DNA from 4 places in the Bacillus sp. DX3.1 genome. Region 1 is predicted to be linked to each of the others. Evidence: predicted binding sites of a transcription regulator. Region 1 holds the regulator's gene; each other region holds the start of a gene.
What was found. Region 1 encodes Rex, which represses fermentation and respiration genes when NADH is low (regulators of the CRP and FNR family bind a similar motif). Its sites were predicted from a motif close to TTGTGAAATATTTCACAA; they were not measured.

Region 1 (8,382 bases):
TTTTCCTGCCCAGACATAGTGAAAACAAAGAGAGAAAACGAGTGCAGGTCACCTTTTGTTATCTATAGCCGCGGCTTATATGTCGAAAAATCAAAATGGATTTATATGATCAAAAATGAAACAAAGTGAAAAAAACTGTATAATAAAGAGCAGAGAATATTGCAAGTAAGGTAGGTGAAACCTTTGAATAGATATGAAATTATGACAACGTCTTCTGAAGAAACACAGGAACTATCAGAGAAGCTCGGGCAACTTGTTCAAGCGCAAGATGTACTTATTTTAGAAGGAGACCTAGGGGCGGGCAAGACAACATTCACGAAGGGTCTTGCAAAAGGGCTTGGTGTAAAGCGTGTTGTAAATAGTCCAACATTTAATATTATTAAAGAGTACAAAGGGCGACTACCGCTATATCATATGGACGTGTATCGTTTAGCGGAAAGTGAAGAAGACCTAGGATTTGATGAATATTTTTATGGTGAAGGCATAACAGTTGTAGAATGGGCGCATTTAATTGAGTCTTTCCTACCGACTTCACAGTTAAAGATTAGTTTATTTCATGAAGGTGATAATACAAGAAGAATTGTACTAGAGCCGAGTGGAGAACGTTATATTAGATTATGTGAGGAGCTATTACAAGATGAAAGTACTAGCAATTGATACTTCAAATTATGTAATGGGGGTTTCTCTTATTGATGGAAATACTGTTGTTGGAGAAATCATTACAAATTTAACAAAAAATCATTCTGTACGCCTTATGCCGGCTGTAGAACAGCTTTTGCAAGAGTGTAATGTAAAACCTAAAGATTTAAATAAAATTGTTGTAGCAGCTGGTCCTGGTTCGTATACAGGTGTTCGGATTGGAGTAACGGCAGCGAAAACATTAGCTTGGTCATTGCAAATTCCGATTGTGGGCGTGTCTAGCCTGGAAGTAGTAGCAGCAAACGGAGCGAATTTCCAAGGTGTTATTTGTCCATTATTTGATGGGCGCCGAGGACAAATTTATACAGGCTTGTATACATGTAAAGAGCAAAAGCTAATTTCTATAAAGGATGATCGAATCATTCTTATTGTAGATTGGTTACAGATGTTAAAAGATATGGGACAACCTGTTTTATTTATTGGAAATGATGTAGAACAACATAAAGAAACAATTGTAGAGCATTTGGGAGACTTAGCTATATTTGCTTCCTTTACAAAGAATAATCCAAGACCAAGTGAGTTAGCATTTTTAGGATTACAAAAAGAAGAACAAAGCGTACATACATTTGTTCCGAGCTATCTTCGTTTGGCAGAAGCAGAAACAAAATGGCTAGAAAGTCAAAGACAGTAGGGGTTAGAGCGATGGATATTACATTTCGAAAGATGACGACGGATGATATTGCGCAAATTGTTGCAATTGAAGAAGCGTCATTTACAACTCCTTGGACAGCCGACGCATTTTATCGTGAAATAACGACGAATGAATATGCACACTATGTTGTAATAGAAAAAAATGATGCGGTAATTGGATACTGTGGATTATGGATTATTATTGATGAATCACATATTACGAACATAGCCATTTTACCAGAATACCGTGGTCAAAAGCTTGGAGATGCTTTGTTAAAAGAAGTAATAAATCAAGCGAAGGAAATAGGAGCTAAGACGATGACCCTTGAAGTAAGAGTGTCAAATGAAGTAGCGAAAAAGTTATACAGAAAGTATGGATTCCAAAATGGTGGGATTCGTAAACGATACTATACAGACAATTATGAAGATGGTCTTGTAATGTGGGTGAATATATAATGGGAAAAAATACAATTATACTTGGTATTGAAACGAGCTGTGATGAAACAGCTGTAGCAGTTGTCAAAAATGGAACAGAAATAGTAGCAAATGTAGTGGCTTCACAAATTGAAAGTCATAAGCGTTTTGGCGGGGTTGTACCAGAAATCGCATCTCGTCATCATGTAGAACAAATCACAGTTGTATTAGAGGAAGCATTAAAAGAAGCGAACATCTCATTTGAAGATATTGATGCAATTGCTGTAACGGAAGGGCCGGGGTTAGTAGGTGCACTTTTAATTGGTGTAAATGCAGCAAAAGCGGTTGCTTTTGCTCATGATATTCCGCTCATCGGTGTTCATCATATCGCTGGACATATTTATGCAAATCGCTTAGTAAAAGAGTTACAGTTCCCGCTGTTGTCACTTGTTGTATCAGGAGGGCATACAGAGCTTGTTTATATGAAAGAACATGGTTCGTTTGAAGTAATCGGCGAGACGAGAGACGATGCTGCAGGAGAAGCATACGATAAAGTTGCACGTACGTTATCGATGCCGTATCCAGGTGGGCCACATATCGATCGTCTTGCTCATGAAGGAAAGCCAACGATTGATTTACCTCGTGCATGGCTCGAACCAGATTCTTATGACTTTAGCTTTAGTGGATTAAAATCAGCAGTTATCAACACTGTGCATAACGCAAAACAACGCGGGGAAGACATTGCACCAGAAGATTTAGCAGCTAGCTTCCAAGCGAGTGTAATAGATGTATTAGTAACGAAAGCAGCCCGTGCAGCAGAAGCGTATGATGTGAAACAAGTGCTCCTTGCTGGAGGTGTTGCAGCTAATAAAGGACTCCGTGCTCGTTTAGAGGAGGAGTTTGCAAAGAATGAAAATATTGAGCTAATCATTCCGCCATTATCTTTATGCACAGATAATGCAGCAATGATTGCAGCAGCTGGAACGATTGCATATGAACAAGGAAAGCGTGCGACATTGGCATTGAACGCAAATCCAGGATTAGATATTGAAGCATAGTTATACACAAAATTAACCACAACCTGTGGATAAAACCCATATTATCTGTTGATAATATGGGTTTTTATTGTGTATATAAAATGTGGATAGTTTTTATGTTAATTGTGGATAATGTGGAAAAGATATTTTATCCCCTCATAATATAAAGGTGGATATGTGTATAATGTTGTGGATAACTCAGAAGAAGTCGGACGTTCGACTAGGATATTCTTATGTATATTTTAGTTATACTGTATCTCTGATTTATCCCGCTATTTGCGGGCAGTAAAACCCCCACTGATTAAAGTTTCACTTTATAAAGTGGAACTATTACCGATAGCATATGGGGACATAGTAAACTGTTTTTGTGCCATATCGGGCATTGGACTTAAAAAAAAGGAGATGACTTTGAGTCATCTCCTTTTTTCTTCGTATATGAACGACAGAGGGCTTATACGTGTAATTCTTCCCATTCTGCCATATATTTTTCTAGTTGCTCTTGCATCGTTTGTTTGGCTGTTGTAATTTCGCTAGCGCGTTCGTAATCGGCATACACTTCCGGCAGACAAAGTTGATCTTCTAATTCTGTAATTTCTTCTTCTAGTTTCGCGATATTTTCTTCTAATTCTTCAATTTTTCGTGAGCGTTGACGTTCTAACTTTTTACGTTCTTTTTCCTCAAGGTAATTTATCTTTTCTTGAGCAATTTGTTTTTGGGCGGGTGCATTTGTTTCTAATTGTTCAAATTCTGCCCGTTCAAACATTTCATTTTTCTTTTCCACATAGTAATCGTAATCACCTAAATATTCCTGTGCACCATCTGCTGATAATTCAACGACTGTTGTCGTTACACGATTGATAAAATAGCGATCATGGGAGACAAATAAAAGAGTTCCTGGAAAATCGATTAAGGCATTTTCTAAAATTTCTTTGCTATTTAAATCGAGATGGTTCGTTGGCTCATCTAGAATGAGTAAATTGGACTTTTGCATCATTAATTTTGCTAGGGCCAATCTTGCCTTTTGTCCACCGCTTAGGGAAGAGACTGGTTTTAACACATCGTCTCCTGAGAATAAAAAGTTGCCGAGTAGGGTGCGAATCTCTTTTTCAGGTTGCATTGGATATTCATCCCAAAGCTCGTTCAGAACACGCTTTGATGATGTTAAGTTTGCCTGTTCTTGATCGTAGTATCCGATGGAGGCATTAGAACCGAAAGAAATGTCTCCACTTAATGTCTCGATTTTATTTACAAGTGACTTTAGTAATGTAGATTTCCCAATTCCGTTTGGTCCAACAAGTGCCACACTGTCTCCTCGTGTTAATCGTACATTGACATGTTCAATAATCGGTTCTTGATTATATCCAATGGAAACGTCTTTTACTTGTAGCACATCATTCCCACTTTGCTTTTCGATATCAAAATGAAAAGATGCTGATTTTGAATCACCTAATGGTTTGGTCATCAGTTCCATTCGTTCTAATTGTTTACGGCGACTTTGGGCACGCTTTGTTGTAGAAGCACGAGCAATATTTTTTTGGACAAAGTCCTCTAATTTTGCAACTTCGTCTTGCTGCTTTTCATAGCGCTTCATGTCCTGTTCATAGAGTGCGGCTTTTAAGTCTAAATATTTACTGTAGTTTCCGACGTAACGTCTACTTTCTTTGTTAGAGATTTCATATACTTGTGTGACAAGTTTGTCTAAAAAGTAGCGATCATGGGAAACAATTAGAATAGCGCCCGGATAGCCTTGTAAGTATTGTTCTAGCCATGTTAGTGTATCAATGTCTAAATGGTTTGTCGGCTCGTCTAAAATAAGCAAGTCTGGTTTTGTTAATAGCAATTTACCAAGAGCTAACCGCGTTTTTTGACCACCGCTTAATGTGGAAATCGTTGTTCCATGCGTTTCTGCTGGAAAACCAAGGCCGCTTAAAATAGAGCGAATATCCGCTTCGTATTGATAACCGCCTTTATCTTTATAATCCAGTTGCAATTGATCATAGTCAGCGAGCAATTTTTCATATGTAGTAGCGTTTGAGAAGTTTTCTTTCTTACCCATTTCTTGCTCTAACCTTCGAAGTTCTTTTTCCATGTGTTGTAGATGCGTAAAGACAGTTAATAATTCATCCCAAATGGTCAATGAAGTTTCTAAACCGGTATTCTGGGCTAAATAACCGATGGAAACGTCTTTTGGTTTTATAATTTCACCATCGTCGTGAGAAAGTTCCCCTGCAATAATTTTTAATAGTGTAGATTTTCCAGCTCCATTTCGGCCGACAAGGGCGATGCGATCTCTTGTTTGTACTTCAAGTTTAATGTTTGCAAGGATTGTTTCGGCACCGTACAATTTAGAAAGTCCGTTTACTTGTAATAAAATCAATTTTTTCACCTCAAATAATTTCTTAACTTTGCCATGTTATATTTCTCAATCATACTAAAAATAGTGTATAGTTTAAAATAAAGAGAGAAGTCTCTCTCTATTATACAAGGAAAGTCTTAAGTGCTAAACTTCTGTATTTGTTCAAATTACATGAACAGAGATAGGAGGAGAGGAGTGGTTTTATGGATCAGCAAAAGATTCCACAGGCGACTGCCAAACGATTGCCTCTATACTATCGATTTATCCAAAACTTATCCCTTTCTGGTAAGCAACGTGTATCATCTGCGGAATTAAGTGAAGCGGTGAAGGTAGACTCCGCAACAATTCGTAGAGATTTTTCATATTTTGGGGCGTTGGGAAAAAAAGGGTACGGCTATAATGTGAATTATTTACTGTCGTTTTTCCGAGAAACGCTTGATCAAGATGATATAACACGTGTAGCACTTATTGGAGTGGGTAATTTAGGGACCGCTTTCTTACATTACAATTTCACGAAAAATAATAATACAAAAATTGAAATGGCTTTTGATGTAAATGAAGAGAAAGTTGGAAAAGAAATCGGAGGAATTCCTGTATATCATTTGGATGAACTTGAAGAACGTTTGAAAGATGATATACAAGTGGCAATATTAACAGTACCTGCTACTGTTGCACAAGCTGTGGCAGATCGATTAGCTCATACAAACGTACATGGAGTTTTGAATTTCACACCAGCACGGTTAAATGTATCAGAGAATATAAGGATTCATCATATTGATTTAGCTGTAGAATTACAAACGCTGGTTTACTTTTTGAAAAATTATCCACAATAAAAACGCAGGGGAAATCCCCCTGCGTTTTTATTGTTCTTTTTTTGTTTTCGTTTTGAATTTTACTAAGATAAGGCGAAGTGCTAAATTAAAATCTATTGTCGCCATACCAGCAAGCAGTAGCGTATAAAAATTCCAGATTGTATCTTCAACATTAATAATTGCTAAGTATGTAAAAATACATCCAAGAAGGAAATACAGTGCTGCCATGAACAATGGTGAGTTCCTCATATTTAAAATCCTCCGATAAATCCTTGCATTTTTTCTGCTTCTTTTATCATTTCTTGTATTTGCTCATTACTTAATGCGACTTGAAATAGTGCAACTAATGTATTCATGGCAACGTGAGCCATGATGGGAACGATAATTCGTTTTGTTTTCACGTATAAGAAGGCGAAAACAAGACCCATAGCAGTGTATACCAATAGGTGCGTAAAATCAAAGTGGATAGCTGCGAATACAAGTGAACTAATGATAGCTGCGATAAAGAAATTAAACCTTTTATACAGTGTGCCAAATAAGATCTTTCTAAAGACAATTTCCTCTAAAATAGGACCTAGTATAGATACAACAATGAGGAACCAAGGAGTGGTCCTTGCTATTTCCATTAAACGCTCTGTATTCTCAGAGCCTGGCTTAATACCTAACAAACGCATTTCGATCGTACCAGCAATCGTTTGAGAAAAGAAAGCTAAAAAGAATCCGATAAAGATCCAACCAATTGTTGCGGGAATACTTGCGCGTTTTGTATCTAAACGGCTTTCGCGAATATCCGTTCTGAGTAACCACAGTACAATGCATAATGCAATGAGAAAGCTAATAATTGCCCAGTGGCCAGTCATAAGTTGTATTTTTTCATCTCGTGTTAAACCGCTATTATTGTACAGTCCGGTTTTTAAAAGTAGCGGTAATCCAATAACACCTGATAATTGCATGAGAATATATGTAACTATAATCCACCAATACTGTTTCTTCAAATTGGTTAACCATCCTTTCTAGCCCTTATGTTATGAAATAAGGCAGGATAACATGTAAACATCCAGCCAGGAGTACAGAATAACCGTGTGTTTTATTATTTTTTTGTAAATCTTTGCTTGAAAATGAAATAGGAAACAGGAAAAAGCTGTATCTATAGAGAAAACAACTTATGGCATCTTTCTTATTGTAACATACGAGAAGCGGAAAAGCCGATGCAATATAAAGTGAGCTAAGGCTCGACTATGTGATAATCATTCGGTAGAAAAAGCCTGTATATTGATTTGCAAAAAATTATGATTTTTTTACTTGCAAAAGAAATTTAGATTATTTATTATTATAAGTGTGTTAGCACTCGGAGCTACTGAGTGCTAATAAAGAAAATTTACATAAAAAAATGAGGAGGTTATTGTTCATGCTAAAGCCATTAGGTGATCGCGTTGTAATTGAGCTTGTTCAAGCAGAAGAAAAAACAGCAAGTGGTATTGTATTACCAGACACTGCAAAAGAAAAACCACAAGAGGGTAAAATCATTGCAGTAGGTACTGGTCGTGTGCTTGAAAATGGTGAGCGTGTTGCTTTAGAGGTAGCAGCAGGCGATCTTATCATCTTCTCAAAATATGCAGGTACTGAAGTGAAATACGAAGGTGCAGACTACTTGATTTTACGTGAAAGTGACATTTTAGCAATTATTGGTTAATTATATACATTTTTAAAAATCCAAGGGGGTCAAAAATTATGGCAAAAGATATTAAATTTAGTGAAGAAGCACGTCGTTCGATGCTTCGCGGTGTCGACACTCTTGCAAATGCAGTAAAAGTAACGCTTGGACCAAAAGGTCGCAATGTTGTACTTGAGAAAAAATTTGGTTCACCACTTATTACAAATGATGGTGTAACAATTGCAAAAGAAATCGAATTAGAAGACGCATTCGAAAACATGGGTGCGAAATTAGTAGCAGAAGTTGCTAGTAAAACAAATGATGTAGCTGGTGACGGAACAACAACTGCAACTGTATTAGCGCAAGCAATGATTCTTGAAGGCTTAAAAAACGTAACAGCTGGTGCAAACCCAATGGGTCTTCGTAAAGGGATCGAAAAGGCTGTTGTTGCAGCAATTGAAGAATTAAAAACAATCTCTAAACCAATCGAAGGTAAATCTTCTATCGCACAAGTAGCTGCTATTTCATCTGCTGACGAAGAAGTAGGTCAATTAATTGCAGAAGCAATGGAACGCGTTGGTAACGATGGCGTTATTACATTAGAAGAATCTAAAGGCTTCACAACAGAATTAGATGTAGTAGAAGGTATGCAATTCGATCGTGGATATGCATCTCCTTACATGATTACTGATTCTGACAAAATGGAAGCAGTTCTTGATAATCCATTTATTTTAATCACTGACAAAAAAATCGCTAACATTCAAGAGATTTTACCAGTGT
Region 2 (8,382 bases), 1.0 Mb from region 1:
CCGTTGTTCACCTGTATTCATATAAGTGAGATACAGATTTGTCTTCTTTCCGAAGTCGAATGTGTATACGTAAGAGTCGATGAGTTGATTATTTGTTTTTTCTTGCACTTGTTTTATGAAAGTTGTAAGTGTCGTGCGAATTTCTTCATGTGTAATTGTATCGATATTTTCTTGTAGTTCTGATAAAGCCTCTCTCCACCCCGGTTCAGGATAGGAGAGAAGAAAGGAAGAACAAGAAAAAGCCGTTTGTAAACTCTGTTTCATATTTGTTACCTCCTGTCATTTAAGAAATCGTCATACAAGAACCAGGACCACCTTCGAAAGAAAGGCCGCAGCTTCCTTGTTCGCTGTACAGGTCTGCTACTTGCTCACGATGAGAAGTCGGGATGACAAAACGATCTTTATATTTTGCAATAGCAAGGAGACGATACATATCCTCTACATCTTCTTTTGTTAAGCCAATTTCTTTTAATACATCTTCATTTGGTTCTTTATTAATTTGAAGTGCTCTCATATGAGCACGCATCACGGCCATTTTTTTCAATGTAAGACGAATGTGAGATTCATCGCCTGCAGTGAGTAAGTTAGCTAAATATTCAATTGGAATGCGCATATTATCGATAGCAGGGAAAATCTCTTCTGCTTGCCAATTGCTTCCTTTGCCTTCTACCATGTTCATAATTGGACTTAACGGTGGAATATACCAAACCATCGGCATAGTGCGATATTCTGGGTGAAGAGGAAGTGCAATTTTCCAATCAATAATCATTTTATAAATTGGTGATTGCTGAGCTGCTTTGATCCATTCTTCTGGAATACCTTGTTTTATTGCTTCAGCGGCTACTTCTGGATCGTTTGGATCTAAGAAGACAGTAAGCTGAGATTCATATAAATCTTTTTCATCCTCTACAGAAGCAGCTTCTTTTACCTTGTCAGCGTCATATAACATGACTCCAATATAACGGATACGTCCTACGCATGTTTCAGAACAAATTGTTGGCATACCAGCTTCGATACGCGGGAAGCACATTGTACATTTTTCAGCTTTATTTGTTTGCCAGTTGAAATATACTTTTTTATATGGGCAAGAAGATACACAGAATCTCCAAGCGCGGCATGCGTTTTGATCGACAAGTACAATACCATCTTCTTCACGCTTATACATCGACCCAGATGGACAAGAAGACACGCAAGATGGATTCAGACAATGTTCGCAAATGCGAGGTAGATACATCATAAAGACATTTTCAAAGTCTGTTTTAATCTCTTCTTCCATTTTCTTGACGTTTGGATCTTGTAAACCTGTTATATGTCCACCTGCTAAATCATCTTCCCAGTTAGGACCCCATTCAATTTTGTCGATAAATTCACCAGTAATTGCCGATTTTGGGCGAGCTACAGGTTGATGCTTACGCTGTGGGCTATTTGTTAATGTTTCATAATCATAGTTCCAAGGTTCAAAATAATCATCGATAGTAGGTTGATCTGGGTTATGAAAAATGTTCGCAAGGCGTTTCATTTTTGAACCGGATTTTAGCTGGAGTTCACCTTTTTTTAATTCCCAGCCGCCTTTATATTTTTCTTGATCTTCCCACTGTTTTGGATAACCGATACCAGGTTTTGTTTCTACGTTGTTGAAATACATATATTCAGCACCTGGACGATTCGTCCAGGTGTTTTTGCATGTTACGCTACAAGTGTGGCAGCCGATGCATTTATCTAGGTTCATTACCATTCCGACTTGTGCTTTAATCTTCAAGCCAATCTACCTCCTTCAGTTTACGGATAACGACGTTTAAATCACGTTGGTTCCCGGTTGGGCCATAGTAGTTAAAGCCATAGCTTAATTGACCGTACCCACCAATCATATGTGTTGGTTTGACATGAATGCGCGTTGGACTATTATGTGTTCCTCCGCGATTACTTGTTAAGTTTGTACCAGGCACGTTAATATGGCGATCTTGTGCGTGATGCATAAAGGCCATTCCTCTTGGGATACGATGCGTTACGACAGCGCGTGCTACGACAACGCCGTTACGGTTAAAGCATTCGATCCAATCATTATCAGCAACGCCAGCTTCGGCGGCATCATCTTTGTTCATCCAAACAGTTGGACCACCACGGAACAGTGTTAACATCGGTAAGGAATCGAAGTACATACTATGAATCGACCACTTATTATGCGGTGTTAAATAGTTGAGTGTAATTTCTTTTCCTTCTACTTCAGGACGCGATTTACGGAATGGTTTATGCTGCAGTATTGGCTTGAATGTCGCCATTGTTTCACCAAACTCTTTCATCATGTCATGGTCTAAATAGAAAGATTGACGTCCAGTTATCGTTCTCCAAGGAATAAGACGCTCGACATTTGTTGTAAATGGTGAGTAACGGCGTCCGCCTTTTTCAGAACCTGAGAAAGCAGGAGAGGTAATAACTGTTTTTGGCTGTGCTGTAATTTGGTCGAATGTGAAGCATTCTTCTTCGCGTTCTTCCGCTAAATCACGCAGTTTTAAATCTGTTTGTTTTTCAAGAGCTTCCCATGCTTTAACGGCCATATGCCCGTTTGTTGTAGAAGAAAGTGTTAAGACTGCTTCCGCTGCATTGATTGCTTCTGTTAGATCAGGGCATCCTTTTGCAATTGAATCAGTGCGGTTTACACCTAATTTGCTCTTTAATTGCTCGTATTCTTTTTCGGCTGACCAGGACATACCTTTTATACCAATTGTTTTAAGATTTGGTCCAAGTGCAGTCATTTTGTCATAAATTGTTTTATAATCATACTCCACAACCTGAATTTTCGGCATTGTTTTACCTGGAATTGGTTCGCACTCGCCTTTACTCCAGTCTTTAATTCGGCCAAGCGGTTGCGCTAATTCTTGCGGCGTATCGTGAAGAAGTGGTGTTGCCACAACCTCTTTCATTGGTTCAAGATCAAGCTCCTCTGCTAAATCAGAGACTGCTTTTGAAAGTGAAGTGAAAATATCCCAGTCAGAACGTGCTTCCCAAGGTGAACCAATTGCTGGATTGAATGGATGTACGAACGGATGCATATCAGTACTACTTAAATCGTGTTTTTCATACCAAGTTGAGGCAGGAAGGACGATATCAGAATATAGTGCTGTTCCGGCCATACGGAAATCTAAGTTGATTAATAGATCAAGTTTTCCTTCAGGTGCTTCTTCACGCCAATTGATTTCTTCTGGTCGTAATGAATCACTATCATCATTCAGTAATCCATTTGTTGTACCTAATAAATGTTTTAAGAAATATTCATGTCCTTTACCAGAACTTGAAATTAAGTTTGCACGCCAAACAAATAAGTTGCGCGGGAAGTTATTTTTGTTATCTGGGTCTTCAATTGCAAATTTCAGTTCTTTTTCTTTTAGCTTTTGGGCAACGTAGTTCCCGATTTCTTCTTGGGTTGTCGCTCCAGCAGCAACTGCTTCTTTATATATTTCAATTCCACTTTTCTCGAATGTTGGATAAGAAGGTAACCAGCCAAGACGAGCGGCTAACACATTGTAATCACCGTGATGTTGGTAACGAGAGTTTCCGACAATTGGCGATGCCAAGTGTCCAACTGGTGTATCTTCATAGCGCCATTGATCCGTTACAAAGTAGAAGAAGGATGTACCATTTTGTAGTTTTGGTAAAACTCCCCAATCTTTTGCTGTTGCGACGGTTTGCCAACCTTCTGCTGGACGTAATTTTTCTTGTCCAACGTAATGCGCCCAACCACCGCCGTTTACACCTTGTGCACCAACAAGAAGAACAAGGTTGAGAACAGCGCGGTAAATCGTATCAGAGTTAAACCAATGGTTAATACCAGCACCGACAATAATCATCGAGCGTCCATTTGTATCAACTGCATTTTGAGCAAATTCACGGGCAATCTGAATAACAAGTTCTCTTTTTACTCCAGTCATTTTTTCTTGCCATGCTGGTGTAAATGGCACATCATCATTAAAGTCTTTCGGTTCTTGACCACCAAGTCCGCGGTTGACACCGTAGTTTGCTAAAGTTAAGTCGTATACAGTTGTAACGAAAATATCGCCTTCTGGTGTAGCGATTTTTTTCACTGGAATTGTACGCTCTAATACTTTGTTTCCGTCATCGGAGAAATATGGGATTTGTACAGTTCCCACCGCATCTTCCATACCAAGTAAAGAAAGACGTGGATCAATTTTTTCACCTGTTTGTTCATCTTCTAAGCGTAAATTCCATTTCTTTTCGTTATCCCAGCGCGATCCCATCGTACCATGCGGCAGTGCGAAATCATTTGAATTATCGTTCCAAAGAATTGGTTTCCATTCACCAAGTTTTGTTTCACGACCAATATCAGTAGCGTTTAAGAAACGATCTGCAACGAATTGATCTCCTTGTTGTTTTAATGTGACAAGGAATGGGAAATCGGTATATTGCTTCGCATAATTTGTGAAGTATTCCACTTGTTTGTCCACGTAAAACTCTTGTAAAATAACGTGACCCATTGCCATTGCAAGAGCACCATCTGTACCTTGTTTTACGCTCATCCAATCATCTGCAAATTTTGTTGATTCAGCAAAATCAGGACTTACGGAAACGACTTTCGTTCCTTTGTAGCGCACTTCTGCTAAGAAATGGGCATCTGGCGTTCTTGTCATTGGTACGTTTGAACCCCATGTCATAATGTAACCAGAGTTGTACCAATCACTACTTTCTGGAACATCGGTTTGATCGCCCCAAATTTGTGGTGAAGCTGGTGGTAAGTCAGCATACCAATCATAAAAGCTAAGCATTGGGCCGCCCATAAGATGCATAAATCGGCTACCAGCAGCATAGCTTAACATAGACATCGCTGGAATTGGTGAGAATCCGACATTTCGGTCTGGACCATATTTAGTTATCGTATAGAGCATAGAAGCGGAAACAAGTTGTAATACTTCTTTCCAATTTGCACGAACAAATCCACCTTTACCACGAGCTTGCTTGTATGCGCGTGCTTTTTCAGGATTTTCTACGATGCTTTTCCATGCATCTAGTGGAGATTTATGATTTTGAAGTTCCTCTTGCCACATATTCCAAAGGACGCCGCGTACATATGGGTATTTCACGCGAAGTGGACTATAAATGTACCAAGAAAAACTTGCTCCACGTGGACATCCTCGCGGTTCAAAATCAGGCATATCAGGGCCAGTAGATGGATAGTTAAGTTCTTGGCCTTCCCAGGTTACGATTCCATCTTTTACATAAATGTTCCAGCTACAAGAACCAGTACAGTTTACACCGTGTGTAGAACGGATTACTTTATCATGCTGCCAACGCTTTCTGTACACATTTTCCCATTCACGGTCTTCATATGTTTCTTGTGTATGATTGTCGTTATAGCGATCTATTGGAGAAAAATATTTTAAACGTTTCATTAGTGCCGAAGGTTTCTTTTTCATACTGTTCACTCCTTTATTACGTCTCTCTTGCTTACTTTCACTATAAAAGAGCGTGCAAAATAGGGATGTGATATCTATCACAGTTCAACAGATTGTCAAAAATCAGATCAGCATCAAAAGATTTCTAAAAAATTGTGATTTTTTACACATCACAGAGGAATTTTTTTATGTAGAGTAAAAGAAGAAAGAAAAGAAGAAAGAAAAAAAGAATAGCATCTCAAATAGAGAGGCTACTCAATACTACAAACAGAGGTAGGACAATCTTCACAAGCAATTTCACATTTTAAAAATTGTAAATCATGAATAGTGATTTTTCCTTTATGAATAGAAATTGTTCCTTGTTTTTTTAAATCATTTAACATTCGGTTTACGCTTTCGCGTGAGGTTGCACAGAAATTCGCAAGTTCTTGATTTGTTAAAGGGAGATCGATGAGAATTCCATTTTCTTTTAATACGCCATAACTATTCGTCATGCGAATGAGTGTAGAATAAAGAGCACCTTTTTTTCCATGTAATACTAAATCACGGAATTTTGTTTGCATCCTTCGTAGATGCTCGCTAATCCATTTCATAAATTCAAATGCAAGAGCAGGTTTTTGAAGCAATGCTTTTTCTAAGGCGTCCCGTTTAATGACTCCCACCTCAACGTCTACAAGGCATTTCGAATTTAATAAATACTTTGCGTTCTCTGAAAACAATGTTAATTCCCCGATAACATCGTGTTGTGAACAAATGCGAAGTGTTAATTCTTGCCCATCAGCGCTAATTTTACTAATCTGCACTTTTCCAGAGTGAACGATATAGAGTTCTTTCGCTTCCATACCTTCTTGGAAAATATAACTTCCTTTATTCATCTGCATTTTATATTCAACAGATGCAAGTAATTCTTTTAAATCTTTCGATAATGCCGTATGGTTTGTCACAGCAAGCACCTTTCTTCTTAAAGCAGTCTATTCCCTATTGTGGATGTAATTATGGTAAAAATGCAAGAAATATTTTCAATATAGTATAAGCGATAAGCTGATTTTTATCTGTGAGCAAGCGCACTTTTAATACTGAAAAAAGAGTGTCTTTTGCAGACACCTTTTTAGATTATTGGATCGATTCAACAACCTGATCCATCGAAGGTCGAGTATTCATTAACGGAATTTGGAAAGTCGTTAATTCAAATTATTGTAATGATACGTGATTGGGGAGATCAGTATCGCACACAAATACAAATGGATACAGAATAGATATTTCCTCATCTTTCGTGATGAGTTAAAAAATTCCATATAATATAAACTTCTGTCTTGGGATTGTGAGGTCTCAAGGTTTTTATATAAATACAAATTAAAAAACCGACATAAAACCCTTCTTTTTAGGTGGGAGAGAGCATCCGGCCATGCATAGAAGCGGTCAGATCCTTTTCTTGCCCAGACATAGTGAAAACAAAGAGAGAAACCGAGTGCAGGTCACCTTTTGTTATCCACAGCCGCGACTTATATATCGAAAAATCAAAATGGATTTGTATATTTAAAAAAATGAGTGTAAGGAAAAGATATATAAGAAGTTTCAATTTGTAGAAGGTAATTCGCATAGAAATGTGAACAAAATTCGAACGAATTTGTGAAGATTTTTTGAATGGAGAATGCGATGTGAGAAATGTCACAACGTATATCTCTCTTCTTTTTTATGATGAAGGCAAATAAAAAAGGGAAAATCAATAAAGAACTTGAGCAAAAACATCGCAGTTTTAAAATATATTATAATAGAATGAAGATAGATACGAATTTAGCAGAAAAGGAGGGGTGACGATGCGCGAGAAGATTAGAGATTCCTTGCAACGTCCACTTCAAGATTTACGCATCTCTGTCATTGATCGTTGTAACTTTCGATGCACATATTGTATGCCAGCTGAAGTGTTCGGGCCTGAGTATGCATTTTTACAAGATGAATTCTTGCTTACATTCGATGAAATTGAACGATTAGCAAAATTGTTTGTTAGCATAGGCGTAAAGAAAATTAGGCTTACAGGCGGTGAACCATTACTGCGTAAAGACTTAACGCAGCTCATTGAACGGCTTGTGAAGATTGAGGGTTTAACGGATATTGGGCTGACGACAAACGGTATTCACTTAACAAAGCAAGCGAAGGCGTTAAAAGAAGCAGGGTTACAACGAGTGAATGTTAGTTTAGATGCGATAGAAGATGATGTATTTCGCAAAATTAATGGCCGGAATATTAGTACAAAACCTGTGCTAAAAGGGATTGCGGCAGCAAAAGCGGCAGGACTTGAAGTGAAGGTAAATATGGTTGTGAAAAAGGGAATGAATGATAGTCAAATTCTTCCGATGGCCGCTTATTTCAAAGAACAGGAAATTTCGCTTCGCTTTATCGAGTTTATGGATGTCGGTAGTACGAACGGATGGAACTTTGAACAAGTGATTACGAAACAAGAATTGATTGAGAAGATCGGTCGGGTGTACCCAATTGAACCTGCTGAACCTCATTATTTTGGAGAGGTTGCCAAGCGTTATCGTTATGTTGGAAGTGATGTGGAAGTTGGATTTATCACTTCAGTTTCTGAGTCTTTCTGTTCTTCTTGTACGAGAGCAAGGATTTCGGCAGATGGTAAGTTTTATACATGTTTGTTTGCAACGAAAGGAACAGATTTACGAACTCTTCTTCGAGAAGATATTTCTGATCCCGATTTATTAAAAGTAGTGCAAGATGTATGGGGATACCGAAAAGATCGGTATTCAGATGAACGAACGGAAGAAACTGCAAAAAATCGGCCAAAAATTGAAATGTCTTATATAGGAGGATAAAGAAAGGGGGATGCCGCGTGCAGGAGCGTTACTCAAGGCAAATATTATTTTCTGGGGTTGGTGAAGACGGGCAACGAAAGATAAGAGAGAAGCATGTACTCATTATCGGTGCTGGTGCACTCGGAGCGGCAAACGCAGAAGCGATT
Region 3 (8,382 bases), 2.3 Mb from region 1:
GATTTTCAGTTTTTATATTCACAAGGAGTATGGCGCGGTGGTGAAAAACTTCAACCAGAAGATTCTGTTGCTGAAATTTTGAAACAAGGTACGTTAAGTATCGGCTTTATTGGTCTGGCAGAATGTTTAGTTGCGCTAACAGGAAAACATCATGGAGAAGACGAAGAATCATGGAATCTAGGATATGAAATTGTTACATATATGAGAAAGAAAATGGAGCAAGCAACGGAAGAATATCAATTGAATTTTTCATTAGTCGCAACCCCTGCGGAAGGATTATCAGGAAAGTTTATAAAAAAAGATCGAGATGAATTCGGGATCATTAGCGGTGTAACAAATCATAACTATTATACAAACTCATTTCATATCCCGGTTTACTACTCCATTCAAGCGCTTGATAAAATTCGTTTAGAAGGACCGTTTCATACACTTTGTAACGGCGGTCATATTACATATATTGAATTGGACGGAGCAGCAATTCATAATCAAAAAGCATTAAAGCAAATTGTGCAGGCAATGGCGCAACATGGAGTTGGATACGGCTCTATTAATCACCCGGTGGATCGCTGTAAATGCTGTGGCTATAATGGAGTGATTGAGAATGAATGCCCAGGCTGCGGGAATGAAGATGAACACCATATTGAAAGAATCCGCCGTATTACTGGATACCTTGTCGGGGACATGTCGAAATGGAACAGTGCGAAGCGTAGTGAAGAAGCGGATCGAGTGAAACATAAATGAGAGTAATGAATATTATTCATGATAGTGTTGTAGATGGAGAAGGACTTCGGACAGTTGTGTTTTTTGCGGGCTGTCCGCATCATTGTTTTGGCTGTCATAATCCAAAATCTTGGAATCTTTGTAATGGTACTGAGATGAGTGCAGAAGAAATTATAAAAGAGATCGCAACAAATTCGCTGACTGATGTAACATTTTCAGGTGGAGATCCATTTTTTCAAGCTGCCGAAGTGAAAAAAGTGGCAAAGGCTGTGAAAGGTTTGAAAAAGAATCTATGGATTTACACTGGTTATACGTTAGAAGAGATACAGAATTCGCGAAACAACGATATGATAGAGTTGTTACATTATGGAGATGTTTTAGTTGATGGAAGGTTTGAACTCGAAAAAAGAGATTTGACACTTCCATTCCGCGGGAGCTCCAATCAACGTATTATAAGATTAAAACAAAAACCATCTATTTGAATATATTATCTCTTAAATAAACTAAGAAAAGACATAGATTGTATTTATAAAGTGAACCTTTTATCAGTGGGGGTTTTCTTCATCCCCCGCCTATCTTCTTTGTTTCTCTCTGAATCTTGAAGTGAGAGTATTACTGCCCACGAATAGCGGGATAAAATTACTGATGATGAAATTAACACATTACAAGTGATATATATCACCACGTGGATGCAAAATTATTGATATTCTTAATCCAGATACTAAATTTAAACTTTATGGAGGCATTCATATGGAACATACATTTACTGAGACTTCTGTTATTGGTGAGATTGTTACAAAATTTCCAAAGGCTAGCGATCTTTTTAAATCATATAGAATAGACTTTTGTTGTGGTGGTAATAGACCACTTATCGACGCTATTAATGAAAGAAATTTATCAGCAGAAGAGGTTTTAACAAAGTTAAATACTCTTTATCATGAAACAAAACTATTAAACGAATCGGAAATTGATTGGAAAACTGCTTCTTATAACGAATTGATTGACTATGTTGTGAATAAGCATCATCGCTATTTAAATGAAGAGTTACCACTGTTAAGTCCATACGTGACAAAAGTGTTACGTGTTCATGGAGCAGGACAACCTCATTTAGCTCAAATTCACAAGTTGTTTCATGAATTAAAAACTGAATTAGAGCAACATTTAATTAAAGAAGAAACAGAAGATTTCCCATTAATTTTAGCATTTGAGCAAAATCCAAGCGATGAAAATTATGTAAAATTACGCAAAGTAGTGGATGAATTGGAAAATGAACATAACCATGCTGGCGATATTATTAAAGAACTTCGTAAAATTACAAATGACTTTACTCCTCCAGTAGGTGCTTGTGGTACTTATCGTCTTGTCTATCAGCGACTTGAAGCTCTTGAATCCGATTTGTTCCAACATATTCATTTAGAAAATAATATTTTATTTCCACGTGCAATTGCAAAAGCTTAAATAAGAAAAAAGGTGAACCCTTAACTTGAGAGTTGTGGGGGATAACTTAAAAGGGGGCCATCCCCCTTTTCTTAGTTCCCTTCGTATAAAAAAATGGGACATGAGTAAAAAGTGCTCATGTCCCATTTTTTATACGTTTTTTTTCTGTTTTCGTAATGCTTTTGGAATGTATACACAGAAAGGTTCACTTTCCATGTAATCTCCAGTCATGGCAAAAGCTCTGGAACGAGATCCTCCGCAAACATATCGAAACTCACAAACCCCACACTTTCCTTTATACTTGTCCGGATTACGCAAGTCTTGGAAGACAGGGGAGTTTCGATAAATATCAGCTAGTGGTGTTGTTCGAACATTCCCGGCTTTGATAGGTAATAACCCACTTGGATACACATCTCCAATATGAGAAATAAATACAAAACCGTTTCCATCATTCACCCCTTTTGGAGCACGTCCAAGCCCATTAATCTGCCCCGTCATTCCAGTCATCAATACATCCTGATATTGAATAGCCTGATCTATTTTTTTATTTTCTCTCATTTTTTGTTGAATAACAACACGTCTATAGTGCTGAGCAGCTGTTGTTTTAATATCAAAAGAGACCTTCTTACTTAATTGATATAGCCATTGGAATACCCTTTCATGCTGAGCTGGTGAAATCATATCTGTTTCCTTGCCGCGCCCCGTTGGCACTAAGAAAAATACACTCCAAAGCACACAATCTAATTCCTCTACTAATTTTGCCATATCTTCAAGTACATTCACATTATAATTAGAAACAACAGTATTAATTTGAATAGGAATTTTCAATTCATGCAAATAACGAATCGCATTCATTGTTAATTCAAATGACCCCTCTGTCCCCCTAAAATGATCATGTATTTCAGCTGTTGGCCCATCCAAACTAAATGCCCATCTAGCAAGCCCTACTTCTTTTGCTTTTTGAATCGTTTCTTTCGTAACGTTTGGAGTAGCACTTGGTGTCATGGATACCCGAACACCTTTTTTTATCGCATAATCTGCAATCTCATATACATCCGGACGCATTAACGGATCACCACCGGTAAAAACAAGCATCGGATTATCCATTTCATATATATCATCAATTAGGTTTTTTCCTTCTTCAAATGTTAGCTCAAGAGGATGCCGATGATATTGAGCTTCCGCACGACAATGAAGACATTTTAATTGGCATGCTCTTGTTAACTCCCATATCACAATGAATGGATTTTTGTTAAAATCACGATTAATCAAGATTAAACCCTCCTATCGATTTATATTCTAATTGTAAAGTTATATAGACATTAATGTTGTGAGATACATCACGAATAAAATTCTCATTATAAAGTGAAACTTTTATCAGTGGGGATTTCTTCATCCCCCACTGATCATTAGCCCTCACCAATCGGGCTTTTACGAGCAGTTATCCCCCACCTATTTTCTTTATTTCTATCTGAATCTTGAGGCGGGAGTCTTACTGCCCGCGAATAGCGAGATAAATTTGTAAAAAAATGTTCACACTTTCTATCACAAATGTGATTTTTATTACTGTTTCATTTAACGGCTTGATATAACTTTATTATAGAAGGAATATGCCTGAAATTATTAAGGAGTTGTATATATGAAAGAAGAAATGATTAAAAAACATTTACGGGGAGTCTCCCTCTTTAAAGAACTTTCAGAAGAAGAACTTCAGCCATTTGTGGATATTTCACAAATGCGAATTTATAAAGCGAAGTCATTTGTATTTATGCAGGGTGACATACTTGACCGTGTGTTTTTTATCCACTCAGGTAGGGTGAAAATTCAAAAAACGGATGTAACTGGAAAAGAACAAATTGTTTCTGTGCTTCAAGCTGGAGAAATGTTTCCCCACGCTGGTTTCTTCCGAGAAGGTACCTTCCCCGCACATGCCGAAATACTTGAGTCCGCACAATTAATTGTTACTCCAATCGCTGATTTTGAGAAAATTTTGATTCAGTACCCTGAACTATGTATTAAATTGTTTAAGGTTCTTGGAGAGAAAATTGTGGATCTTCAGAACCGATTAGAAGAACAAATTCTTCATGATACATACGAACAAATTATTATGTTATTACTTCGCTTATGTAAATCAAATGGTACACAGATAAATGATACATATACATTAACGACCCATTTTACAAATCGAGAACTCGCCAATATGATTGGAACATCAAGGGAAACGGTTAGTCGCACAATTAATCAGTTAAAAAGAAAGAAATTAATTCATATTGATGAAAACGGCTGTTTCATTATTATTCCAGAGAAATTAGAAGAAGAAATCATCTGATCGAATACTAATAAATAAAAACCACCTTAATAGTTCAATATTACATAGATAAAGAATAATACGTTCAATAACTAAAGAGAAAAACAAAAAACAGGCTGTCGATAATTTTTTCGTAAGCCTGTTAATCGCTAATTATGATTATCGCTACTTTAAAATAAGAAAATCAGTATCCCCATAATAAATAGATTGGGGGTTCTTTTGTTGAATAAAATTTTCTCTTTATTACAAATAGTATCATTCAATTCTTTCTTTTGAGTTCTATATAAATCCATTTTGATGTTTCGACATATAAGCCGCGGCTATGGCTAACAAAAGGTGACCTGCACTCGTTTTCTCTCTTTGTTTTCACTATGTCTGGGCAGGAAAAGGATCTGACCGCTTCTATGCATGGCCGGATGCTCTCTCCCACCTAAAAAGAAGGGTTTTATGTTGGTTTTTTAATTTGTATTTATATATATCAACACTCCTTTTATGCAACGTACTTTCTTAACGCGACCTAGTTTTCTCTTCAAATTTTCCGCTTGGTTATTTTTATGAGCCTCATTCATTTTAACTCCAATTTTCGATTTTTTAGCAATTCTTTATTTGATTCCCTTATCAAAGTAAGTAAAAAAATTGATTGGATTATTAAAAAATCACACATGTACTTTTTTAAAAAATCTTTTAAAAAGTACATGTGTGATTTACCTCACAACCTATTCATTATCTCTATGTTACATTATTACTGAGAATTAATATCACTTGTTTCCGAGGTGAGAATGATGACAAAGATGATTGATTTTAGTCAAACAGTTTGCGATTTGGCTATCGAATACCCTGAAATCATCCCTATCTTAAAAGAGCTAGGCTTTGAACATATAACGAAACCCGGCATGCTGCAAACGGCCGGCCGTGTGATGACTATTCCAAATGGATGCCGAATGAAGGGAATTTCGTTCGATATAGTAAAAAAAACTTTTAAAAATAATGGATTTAACATTAAAGAATAGAGGAGAGTCCTTATGAGCGAGATAATTAACAATCGTGAACAAGAAAGTATGAATAAATTTGAACGCCAGGCAATCTTAAAGGAGATTATTAAAAATCTTCATAATGGAAAAAGTGTAGAAGAAGTAAAAGCACAATTTGAAGAAGCAGTCGGGAATATTACCGTTGCGGAAATTTCAAAGCTTGAACAGGCACTCATGGAAGAAGAAGGAATTCCAGTGGAAGAAGTACAACGTTTATGCTCAGTGCATACAGCTATTTTTAAAGGTTCCATTGAAGAAATCCATAGATCCGATAAACCCGAAGACGAACCTGGACATCCAATTCATACATTTAAGCTTGAAAACAAAAAAATCGATAAGCTTGTTAACTTCAAGCTTCAACTTCACTATGAACGATTCGAAAAAGAAGATAGTGAAGAAAACGTCTATAAACTAATCGAAGATTTAAATCTGTTGCTGGATGTGGATAAACACTACAGCCGCAAAGAAAATTTACTTTTCCCTTATTTAGAAAAATACGGAATTTACGGACCGACACAAGTAATGTGGGGGATCGATGACGTCATTCGTAACGCCATTAAAGATGTTAAACAAAAATTAACAAACTATAACGGAGATAAAAAGACAGTCTTAGACGGCGTTTACTTTGTCATCCGTGAGGCAAGTGAAATGATTTTTAAAGAGGAAAATATTTTGTTTCCGATGGCACTTCAAACTCTTACGGAAGACGAATGGATTAAAATCGCTCATGAAAGTGAGGAAATCGGCTATTGCTTAACAGGTCCTGCAGGCGTATGGAAACCTGAAAGAAAAGCGATACAAGAGCAGGCTATGTCTGAAGGATTCATTCGTTTAGAAACAGGTATACTATCTTTAAAACAATTAGAGCTAATGTTGAACCACTTGCCTGTGGATATTACGTACATTGATCAGGATGATGTTGTACGCTACTTCTCTCATGGAAAAGAGCGGATCTTTGCTCGCACAAAAGCGATAATCGGCAGAACAGTCCAAAACTGCCATCCTCCAAAAAGCGTTCATGTCGTTGAAAAGCTCTTAGAAGACTTCAAATCTGGAAACAAAGATTGTGAAGATTTCTGGATTAAGTTCAAAGATAAATATGTATACATTCGTTATTTCGCTATACGGAGTGAAGATGGAGAATACATGGGCGCCCTTGAATTCACACAAAATATTAATCCAATTCAAGAAATCCAAGGAGAAAAACGCATTCTCTCATAAGTTGAGATTGTCACAAGTCCCTTGATCTTTCCTCCTTTTGGAATAGTATTTTGCCAATGCAAAAAGACCTTCCGGTGAGATAAGAATTATTGCAAACTTCATTAACAATAATTCTTATAACCCGAAAGGTCTTCTGTGATATTTAAAGCAAAAGTTTCTTACGAATTTAATACTGAAAATACCGATTTTTATCAAGTATACGCATTTACTTATAGTTAATTACATTTCAAAAACTAAATCCTACAATTTATTAAAAGGACCCGTCCATCCTAACTAATTTTTATATAGTATTGGCGAAAGTCTCTTTATATCATATTCCTCTATGCGCCATTGATTTTCTCCATGTTTTTTCATGTTTACAGTTACAACTTCTTCAGTATCAGATGTTTTTGCTTCAGGTAATTGAGATGAAGTGAAATCAAATAAACGTTTCACTAATTCAGGATAAGAAATATTAGGATTCTCATTTCTAATTTTGTTACGCTCACTTTCTACTTTTATTTGCAAGTCAGAAAGCACAATAGGTTTCGATTTTATTTCGACTTCTGCTGTATCGCTTCCTGGGTTTACAGATAATACTTTCGTTTCAAATTTCACATTTTTTTGAAGTGCCGCCTTCAAATTTTTGAAGTAATTTGTAAATGATTGTTCATCAATACTAGAGTAAGTGTAAGAACCTGAAAGGGATGACGTTTTAACTGAGTTTTCTATCATGCTTGCAAATTGCTTACCATCTTCACCTGTTAATTCATTCATTTTTTCTAAATCTTTATCGTAAAAACCCGCATTTAAGTATGCAGCTAACGCTTCAGCTGGTCTATTCAAATCTTTCGCCTTCTTCACTAGCTCTTTACCATCAATTGTAAAATTAGTTTTCTCTAGTTTTTCTTTATCTGGATCCACACGATATTTTTTGTATTCAAGTTCATAGGAAGGTGCCTCTTTAACATCGAAATACAGCGTACCAGATACTTTTCTCCCTTTATCGATTTCTTCATAATTAAGTAGATCCTCGTCATTAGAATCGTATAGTTTCATTTTTTCGTCTTTTATGTACAATGAGAAATCCTCTTCCATTAATAACAAAGGTTTATCCCCTGTATTTTTAATATTCACTTTCACTTTAAGGATACGCTCATTTATTGATTTTTCGTATCTTTCTGGTAAAGCAAATTCCGCGTTTTCAAATTCCAATTCATAGCCTTTTTCCTTCGTCTTTTCTCCTACTTTTTTTACTTTTGCCGTATTGTCCTGTTTTACTTCTTTTGAACTTTCTGTTAAATTACAACCACTTACAACCCCTACTGTAAGTGCTGCTGCTAAACATGCTCCTGTGATTTTCTTAAACTGCACAACTATCTCTCCATTCTCCCTATTTGTAGGATATTTTGCAAGATTATCTATATTATATCATTAAATCTGTCTGTATTTATTTCTTAATATATCGAATTTAAAACGTTGTAGTTCTTACTTTAAAATTTTGAAATTAAAATAGGTGTAGAAACTTATGACATGTATTACTTACTTTTAACCCTTTGGAAAAATAAAAAGAAAACAAAGGTAAGTTATTAAGGTACTCAATTGAGGGTTATGGTGCAAGGAGTGTATTTATTTGAAAAAGGTATATAGATTCCTAATGAAATCTGTTCTTATGTAGCCGTTCCA
Region 4 (8,382 bases), 1.4 Mb from region 1:
TAGGTAGTTCTTCAGGATCCGCGTTTCATGCCAGTTTATTAGAAGCGGAAAAAGCAAAACCAGGTACAAATATCGTGACCATTTTTCCGGATAGTAGTGAACGTTATTTAAGTAAACATATATACAAAGGATGGGAATAAAAAATGAGAGCAAAAACAAAGTTAATTCATGGTATTCGCATAGGAGAACCTTCAACTGGATCTGTAAATGTACCAATTTATCAAACAAGTACGTACAAACAAGAAGCAGTTGGCAAGCATAAAGGATATGAATATTCACGTACAGGAAATCCAACGCGTGCAGCACTTGAAGAAATGATTGCCGTGCTAGAAAACGGTCATGCTGGATTTGCTTTTGGGTCAGGAATGGCTGCTATTACAGCAGTGATCATGTTGTTTTCAAAAGGAGACCATGTCATATTAACAGATGATGTATATGGCGGTACGTATCGTGTGATAACGAAAGTATTAAATCGCTTTGGTATTGAACATACATTTGTAGATACGACAAACTTAGAAGAAATAGCGGAAGCCGTTCGTCCAAATACAAAAGCCATTTTTGCAGAAACACCAACAAATCCATTGTTAAAAATTACAGATATTAAACAAATTTCTACATTTGCAAAAGAAAAAGGTTTATTAACAATTATTGATAATACATTCATGACCCCATATTGGCAGACGCCAATTTCTTTAGGAGCAGATATTGTACTTCACAGTGCAACGAAATATTTAGGTGGCCACAGCGATGTTGTTGCTGGATTAGCTGTTGTAAATAGCGCAGAGCTAGCAGAAGAACTTCATTTTATTCAAAATTCAACAGGCGGTATTCTTGGACCACAGGATAGCTTTTTATTATTACGTGGTTTACGAACATTAGGAATACGAATGGAAGAAAATGAGGCAAATGCGCGTGCGATTGCTGAGTTTTTAAACAATCATCCAAAAGTAAACAAAGTGTACTATCCAGGTCTTGGAACGCATCCAAATCATGCATTAGCAACAGAACAAGCAAACGGATATGGTGCAATTATTTCATTTGATGTCGATAGTGAAGAAACGTTAAATTATCTACTTGAGAAATTACAGTACTTTACACTTGCTGAAAGTTTAGGAGCTGTAGAAAGCCTAATTTCTATCCCAGCTCAAATGACGCACGCATCTATTCCAGCAGATCGCCGAAAAGAACTAGGGATTACAGATACATTGATTCGTATTTCTGTCGGTATTGAAGATGGAGAAGACTTGATTGAAGATTTAGCACAAGCGTTAGCTTAATAGAAAAAGCACTGCTATATAAATACAAATTAAAAACCGACATAAAACCCTTCTTTTTCGGTGGGAGAGAGCATCTGGCCATGCATAGAAGCGGTCAGATCCTTTTCCTGCCCCGTGCCAAGTGAAAACAAAGAGAAGGTCACCTTTTGTTATCTATAGCCGCGGCTGTATGTCGAAAAATCAAAATGGATTTATATAGAAAAGGCACTGCTGAATGGAGCGGTGCTTTTTCCATTATTATATTTTAGATGTTTGTGAAGCATTTCACAAATTAGACACACACAAATGAAAATATTTCGTGTATATTGAAAACATGAAATAATACTTCACACATAAATATGTGAAAAGTTTCACAAACAATGGGATTCATGTAGAAAAGATAGTTCTATTTTTTTTCAGCTAATAGGGACCAATTAAGACCCTAAGGGGCTTAATTAGTCCCTAAAGCAGAATAGGAGGAATTTACATGGTAGTCAAAGAAAAAGTTGTAAATGAAATGCAAGAAGTAACAGAAATGATTGATACGTTGGTGAAGAACGGTCAGGAAGCTTTACAAGCATTAGAGAGTTTTACACAAGAGCAAATTGACAACATTGTACATGAAATGGCACTTGCGGGTGTAGATCAACATATGCCACTTGCGAAAATGGCTGTTGAGGAAACAGGCCGCGGTGTATATGAAGACAAATGCATCAAAAATATTTTTGCCACTGAATACATTTGGCATAGTATGAAAAAAGACAAAACAGTAGGAATCATTCATGAAGATCCTCATGAAGAAATAATAGAAATTGCAGAACCAGTCGGTGTAGTTGCTGGGGTAACACCAGTAACGAATCCAACTTCGACAACGATGTTTAAAGCGTTAATCGCAATGAAAACAAGAAACCCAATTATTTTCGCGTTTCATCCTTCTGCACAAAACTGTTCGATTGCAGCAGCTAAAACGTTACGTGATGCGGCAGTGAAGGTAGGCGCGCCAGAGAACTGTATTCAATGGATTGAAAAACCTTCTGTTGAGGCTACGAAGCAATTAATGAATCATGAAGGTGTAGCACTTGTTCTGGCAACGGGAGGCGCAGGAATGGTGAAATCAGCTTATTCTACTGGTAAACCAGCTTTAGGAGTAGGACCTGGGAATGTACCTTGTTATATAGAGAAATCAGCACATGTAAAACGTGCTGTAAATGATTTAATTTTATCCAAAACATTTGATAACGGTATGATTTGTGCTTCTGAGCAAGCAATTATTGTAGACAAAGAAATCTACAATGACGTGAAGAAAGAAATGATAGCAAATAATTGTTACTTTGTAGCGCAGGACGAGATGGGGAAATTAGAGAAACTTGTAATCAATGAGAATACATGTGCAGTGAATAGCGATATCGTTGGGAAATCCGCTCATTACATTGCGGCATTAGTGGGAATTACAGTACCAGAAGATACAAAAATGCTCGTTGCTGAAATCGAAGGAGTGGGTGCAGACTATCCGCTATCTCGTGAAAAATTAAGCCCAGTATTAGCTTGTGTAAAAGCAAATTCCTTAGAAGAAGGATTTCAGCATTGTGAAGGAATGTTGGATCTTGGTGGTCTAGGACATTCCGCAGTCATTCATTCAACTAATAAAGAAGTACAAAAACAATTTGGTTTACGTATGAAAGCATGTCGTCTTATCGTGAATGCTCCGTCATCACAAGGGGGAATTGGTGATATATACAATGCGTTCATTCCATCGCTTACACTTGGATGCGGATCATATGGGAAGAATTCTGTTTCTCAAAATGTGACGGCAACTCACTTACTTAATATAAAAAGGCTAGCAAGTAGAAAAAAGAATATGCAGTGGTTTAAACTGCCGCCCAAAATTTATTTTGAAAAACATGCAACAGGGTATTTAGCAAATATGCCAAACATTTCGCGAGCATTCATTGTAACAGACCCTGGCATGGTAGAGCATGGCTATGTTGATACAGTAACGCATTATTTACGTCAACATATGAATGATGTAAAAGTAGAGGTGTTCTTTGAAGTAGAACCAGATCCGTCAGATGAAACCGTATTTAAAGGGGCAGACATGATGCGAAGCTTTAAACCGGACGTTATTATTGCTCTTGGTGGTGGATCAGCGATGGATGCAGCAAAAGGAATGTGGTTGTTCTATGAACATCCAGAAACAACATTCTTTGGGATAAAGCAAAAATTTTTAGATATAAGAAAGCGTACATGTAAATATCCGAAACTTGGAAATAAAGCGCAATTTGTTGCGATTCCAACTACATCAGGAACAGGTTCAGAAGTAACTCCATTTGCGGTTATTACAGATAAAAAGAACAATATAAAATATCCGCTTGCCGATTATGAACTAACACCAGACGTGGCAATTGTTGACCCGCAATTTGTCATGACGGTACCACCGCATGTAACAGCAGACACTGGAATGGATGTGTTAACACATGCGATTGAAGCGTACGTGTCTATTATGGCAAATGATTATACAGATGGTTTGGCGTTAAAAGCGATTGATCTCGTATTTAAATATTTACCAAGAGCATACAAGGATGGAAATGATGAAGAGGCACGTGAGAAAATGCATAACGCTTCAGCGATTGCTGGAATGGCATTTGCCAATGCTTTTCTTGGCATTAACCATAGCTTGGCACATAAACTCGGACCGGAGTTTCATATTCCGCACGGTCGTGCAAATGCCATTTTAATGCCGCATGTAATCCGTTATAATGCAATTAAACCGAGAAAACATGCATTGTTCCCAAAATATGAGCACTTTATTGCAGATGAACGTTATGCACATATTGCGAGAATGCTTGGACTTCCAGCAAGCACAGTGGCAGAAGGTGTGGAATCATTAGTGCAAGCCATTATTGCACTGGGAAAAGAATTAAATATTAATATGAGTATTGCTGGACAAGGTGTAGAGCAAGAAACATTTGAAGCAGTTGTTGGTACGTTGGCTGAACGCGCATTTGAAGATCAATGTACAACTGCAAATCCGAAATTACCACTTATTTCAGAGCTAAAAGAAGTATACATGCAGGCATACAAAGGTGTGTAATGAATGAGAAAGAGCCGCTAGAAATGCGGCTCTTTTTACTTTGGAAAACTTCTCCCTCATTGGCTGTATTTACTTGCCTCTGAAACTATTAGAATATGATACAGTGAGAAGGAGGAGTGGTAGATGTATGAAAGAATTACAGCAGAAAATAGCAGACTATATTCGCTTCGGTCAAGTTCTTCTTGCACTAGGCTCATTTTTAATGATTGGGTTACTGATTCCAAATGAGGGAAGAGAAACACCACAATTATTTGCCATGATGAGCGCCATTGTTTTATTTTTAGGTGTGTCATTTTTCTTTTTCAAACGTGTAAAAGTGTTGCGTGATCAGTTAGAGGAGAACGAATATGAATAAGATTGCTAGATAAAACGCTACGAAAAGAGTATACCTTTTTGTAGCGTTTTTTAGTATAAGTAAAATTTTGAGAAAATGTATGCGATTTATATTGACAATGATAATCTTTATCAATTAAAGTGGAATAGTAGTTAATGATTATTATTATCAATTAGAGGTGAGGGAATGAAAAAATATATAACGCTGTTTACAGCGATTCTATCTGTTTTTTTCTTGTTAATCGGTTGCAATGCAAAAGACAACGAAAAAGCGTCTGCAACAAAAACAGACAAAGGAAAAAAACAAATCGAGATTACCGACTTCTCAGGCAGAAAAGTAACATTTGACAGGACGCCTAACAGCTTTGCTACCTTGAGCGTAGGAGATATGGATATCATTCATGAATTAGGTGGTAAAATTGTCGGTCGTCCAGATACGAAATTAACACTCCCAGACGATTTAAAGAAGGCGCAAGTAATTGGGAATGCTCATCAACCAAACTTTGAACAAATTGCTAGTTTAAAACCGGATCTTCTTGTGGCCAATAACGGGTTTCAGAAAAGTATTCCAACAGTTGAGGGACAGGGAACAAAGGTGATGATTTCCTCAGCAAATTCTGTAAAAGATATTCAGAAGAGTATCGATATATACGGAACATTACTGCAAAAAGAAGATAAATCAAAAGAATTAAATCAAAAAATTGATGATCAAATGAAAAAATACGAGAAAAAGAGCGATGCAAAAGCATTGCTAGTATACGGAGCACCAGGTACATATTTAGCGGCATTGCCGAATTCTTTATCAGGTGACATTTTAGAGAAAACGGGCGGGAAAAATATCGCTGCTGAATTCCCAAAAATGAAAGAGTATCCGCAATATGCACAGCTAAGTGTAGAACGTATTATTGAAGCAAATCCAGATGTTATTTTCTTAATTACACATGGTGACCCTGCAGGCGTGAAAAAAGCATTTGAAGGGGAAATGATGAAAAACGAGGCGTGGAAAAACTTAGAAGCAGTGAAACAAAACCGCGTCGTTATTTTACCACCAGATTTATTTGGTTCAAATCCTGGAACCAAAGTAACTGAAGCGATGGACTTTATGTATAAAAGTATACAAGATGTAAGGAAATGATGAACATGCAGAGTAATGCAGTAGTAAAAGAAAAGGCACATCCTTTTGCAAAGAAAAGATGGATATTGACGGTGAGTTTAGTTGTACTAACCGTCCTTGCCCTTTTTTATGGACTCATTGCAGGGAGTTTATCCTATTCATTGCAAGACATTATAACAGGTATACAAGATGAAAATTCAACAGTACACCGGATTGTATGGGATCTGCGTATCCCACGTGTACTCATTGGGTTTATTGTAGGGACATGCTTAGCAGCATCCGGATCTTTATTGCAAGGGGTTATGCGAAACCCACTCGCTGATCCCGGAATTATCGGAGTTTCCTCAGGAGCGGGACTCGTTGCCATTGTGATTATGATTTTATTTCCGCAGCACATGGCATTCCTACCACTTGGAGCATTTTTAGGAGCATTTATTACAGCGATGGTGATTTACGCTTTATCATGGCAAAAGGGAGCGCCGCCTTCACGCATTGTATTAGTCGGTGTTTCGATAAATGCATTGATTGGTGCTGCAACTTCAGCATTAATGCTACTTCATAGTGATAAAGTACAATCTGTATTACCATGGCTGGCAGGCGGAATTAGTGGTGTAAGTTGGGCACATTTTAATATGATTATTTATTATGCAATCTTCGCTATTATTTTAGCTTTCTTTGGTATTAAACATATTCGTGTTCTTATGCTTGGGGATGAAATGGCCAAGTTACTTGGGCACAACGTAGAACGTAGTCGTTTTTTCTTAATCGTAGTAAGTACACTACTAGCCGGAATCGCGGTAAGTGTTTCTGGACTTATTGGATTTGTTGGACTTGTTGTTCCCCATATGTTACGTCTATTAGTCGGAAATGATTATCGATGTTTACTGCCTCTCTCTTGCTTAGGCGGTGGAGTGTTACTTGTTTTTGCTGATGCAATTGCTAGAAGCTGGTTCGATCCGATTGAATTACCTGTTGGAATTTTATTATCCTTCTTAGGCGGTCCATTCTTCTTATATTTAATTCAGAGAGGAGGAAAACAAAGTGCTTTCCGTTAAAGAGGTGTCTTATGCGCATTCAGAGCGATTTCAAATTCAAAACATAAATGTATATATTAAAGCTGGTGAAATAATTAGTTTAATTGGTCCAAATGGTTCAGGTAAGTCGACACTATTACGTTTAATAGCGAGATTACTTGATCCTGGTACGGGTGAAATTATTTTGGATGGAAAAAACATTCATGGTATGAAAAGCGCAGATGTTGCGAAGAAGTTAGCAATGTTACCACAAATGCATGATCATCAGCTAGATTTAACAGTCCGGGAATTAGTAGAGTTTGGAAGGCAGCCTCATAAATCATGGAATAGTCGTTTTGGAAAAGAAGATGAAGATATTGTGGAATGGGCATTAGGTGTAACGAAGTTAGAAGGATATGAACATCGTCTCTTACATTCTTTATCGGGTGGAGAGCGGCAGCGTGCCTGGATTGCAATGACATTGGCGCAACGTACAAATGTCTTATTGTTAGATGAGCCGACAACCTTTTTAGATATTGTCCATCAGTTAGAAGTAATGGAACTCGTCAAGCGATTAAATGAAGAATTTGGTATGACGATTGTAATGGTTCTTCATGATATTAACCAAGCAGCTCAATATAGTGACCGTTTGCTTGTTTTAAAGCAAGGGGAAATTCAATATGATGGAGTACCAGAATGCGTTTTATGTCATCAAATGTTTCAGCATGTCTTTGGCATTGAGGTCGACATTTTTCAGGGAAGCGAAAAACCATTTTTTACTCCAAAACGAATTTGTGAAAAAGGAGAAGAGCGATGCAAACAGAGGAACGTATTACCAATGAATTAGTAAGAGAATTTGTGATGGCAGCTCATGGGGATTTAGAGAAGGTCCAGGAGCTTTTAGACGAACACCCGAGTTTGCTGCATGCTTCTTATAATTGGAGCGGTGCAGACTGGGAGAGTGCTTTAGGAGCCGCAGCACATGTAGGCCGTAGAGATATTGTCCTTTATTTATTAGAAAAAGGAGCACGTATGGATGTTTTTGCAGCGGCAATGCTTGGAGAACTTGAAATTGTTCAAGCGATTTTAGTGGTACAACCAGAAGCGTTGCATGCATCTGGCCCACATGGTATTCCTCTTCTTCAACATGCAAGAATGGGCGGTGAAGAAGCGCAGCTCGTTTTCGAGTATTTAGCCGCCCTAACATGAATTACCGCAAATGGTTCGTATGTGCGGTAAACCTTCCACTTGGAAGATTGGAAGGTTTACCGCCCGTTAGAACGGGATAAATACCTAGTATATAATTGAAAATCCTACACCCCCCTCAATTGTAGTTTTCTTTATACTAGTTATGATATGGATGCAGTAGACAGGCTTTTGTTTACTGCTTTTTTTTCGTTGAAATTTGTATATCACTGTAAGCTGTAATAATAAAATCTGCATAAGGTGTTAGTTCCTCTATGGCATGTTCATGATTTGCAATACCTACAGCAATACTTCCGGCCTCTTTGGCCATCTGTACATCTACAACAGTATCCCCAATCATCACTAATTCATTTGGCCTAATATCAAGTT

Region 2: the regulator Rex is predicted to act here: its motif matches at 5,559-5,576, upstream of QRE67_RS22120 (nitrate reductase subunit alpha).
Region 3: the regulator Rex is predicted to act here: its motif matches at 3,486-3,503, upstream of QRE67_RS15755 (TIGR04053 family radical SAM/SPASM domain-containing protein).
Region 4: the regulator Rex is predicted to act here: its motif matches at 1,530-1,547, upstream of adhE (bifunctional acetaldehyde-CoA/alcohol dehydrogenase).

The regions. Positions count from the first base shown of each region.
Region 1 covers NZ_CP128153.1:272,904-281,285, forward strand. The annotation lists gene tsaE (tRNA (adenosine(37)-N6)-threonylcarbamoyltransferase complex ATPase subunit type 1 TsaE) at 202-657, shown strand; gene tsaB (tRNA (adenosine(37)-N6)-threonylcarbamoyltransferase complex dimerization subunit type 1 TsaB) at 638-1,330, shown strand; gene rimI (ribosomal protein S18-alanine N-acetyltransferase) at 1,342-1,785, shown strand; gene tsaD (tRNA (adenosine(37)-N6)-threonylcarbamoyltransferase complex transferase subunit TsaD) at 1,785-2,801, shown strand; gene QRE67_RS01550 (ABC-F family ATP-binding cassette domain-containing protein) at 3,232-5,157, opposite strand; gene QRE67_RS01555 (redox-sensing transcriptional repressor Rex) at 5,340-5,969, shown strand; gene QRE67_RS01560 (YdiK family protein) at 5,997-6,197, opposite strand; gene QRE67_RS01565 (CPBP family intramembrane glutamic endopeptidase) at 6,200-6,943, opposite strand; gene groES (co-chaperone GroES) at 7,357-7,641, shown strand; gene groL (chaperonin GroEL) at 7,680-8,382, shown strand, end outside.
Region 2 covers NZ_CP128153.1:4,402,245-4,410,626, reverse strand. The annotation lists gene narJ (nitrate reductase molybdenum cofactor assembly chaperone) at 1-264, opposite strand, end outside; gene narH (nitrate reductase subunit beta) at 284-1,759, opposite strand; gene QRE67_RS22120 (nitrate reductase subunit alpha) at 1,749-5,426, opposite strand; gene QRE67_RS22115 (Crp/Fnr family transcriptional regulator) at 5,657-6,349, opposite strand; partial or broken gene QRE67_RS22110 (winged helix-turn-helix transcriptional regulator) at 6,545-6,661, shown strand; gene moaA (GTP 3',8-cyclase MoaA) at 7,223-8,236, shown strand; gene QRE67_RS22100 (molybdopterin-synthase adenylyltransferase MoeB) at 8,254-8,382, shown strand, end outside.
Region 3 covers NZ_CP128153.1:3,175,694-3,184,075, forward strand. The annotation lists gene QRE67_RS15740 (anaerobic ribonucleoside triphosphate reductase) at 1-741, shown strand, start outside; gene nrdG (anaerobic ribonucleoside-triphosphate reductase activating protein) at 738-1,202, shown strand; gene ric (iron-sulfur cluster repair di-iron protein) at 1,471-2,178, shown strand; gene QRE67_RS15755 (TIGR04053 family radical SAM/SPASM domain-containing protein) at 2,308-3,429, opposite strand; gene QRE67_RS15760 (Crp/Fnr family transcriptional regulator) at 3,797-4,486, shown strand; gene QRE67_RS15765 (DUF1858 domain-containing protein) at 5,248-5,475, shown strand; gene QRE67_RS15770 (DUF438 domain-containing protein) at 5,488-6,717, shown strand; gene QRE67_RS15775 (DUF5105 domain-containing protein) at 6,991-8,070, opposite strand.
Region 4 covers NZ_CP128153.1:4,065,790-4,074,171, reverse strand. The annotation lists gene QRE67_RS20460 (O-acetylserine dependent cystathionine beta-synthase) at 1-140, shown strand, start outside; gene QRE67_RS20455 (bifunctional cystathionine gamma-lyase/homocysteine desulfhydrase) at 144-1,277, shown strand; gene adhE (bifunctional acetaldehyde-CoA/alcohol dehydrogenase) at 1,744-4,347, shown strand; gene QRE67_RS20445 (YrhC family protein) at 4,475-4,702, shown strand; gene QRE67_RS20440 (helical backbone metal receptor) at 4,868-5,815, shown strand; gene QRE67_RS20435 (FecCD family ABC transporter permease) at 5,821-6,849, shown strand; gene fpuC (petrobactin ABC transporter ATP-binding protein FpuC) at 6,836-7,654, shown strand; gene QRE67_RS20425 (ankyrin repeat domain-containing protein) at 7,621-8,016, shown strand; gene QRE67_RS20420 (HAD family hydrolase) at 8,189-8,382, opposite strand, start outside.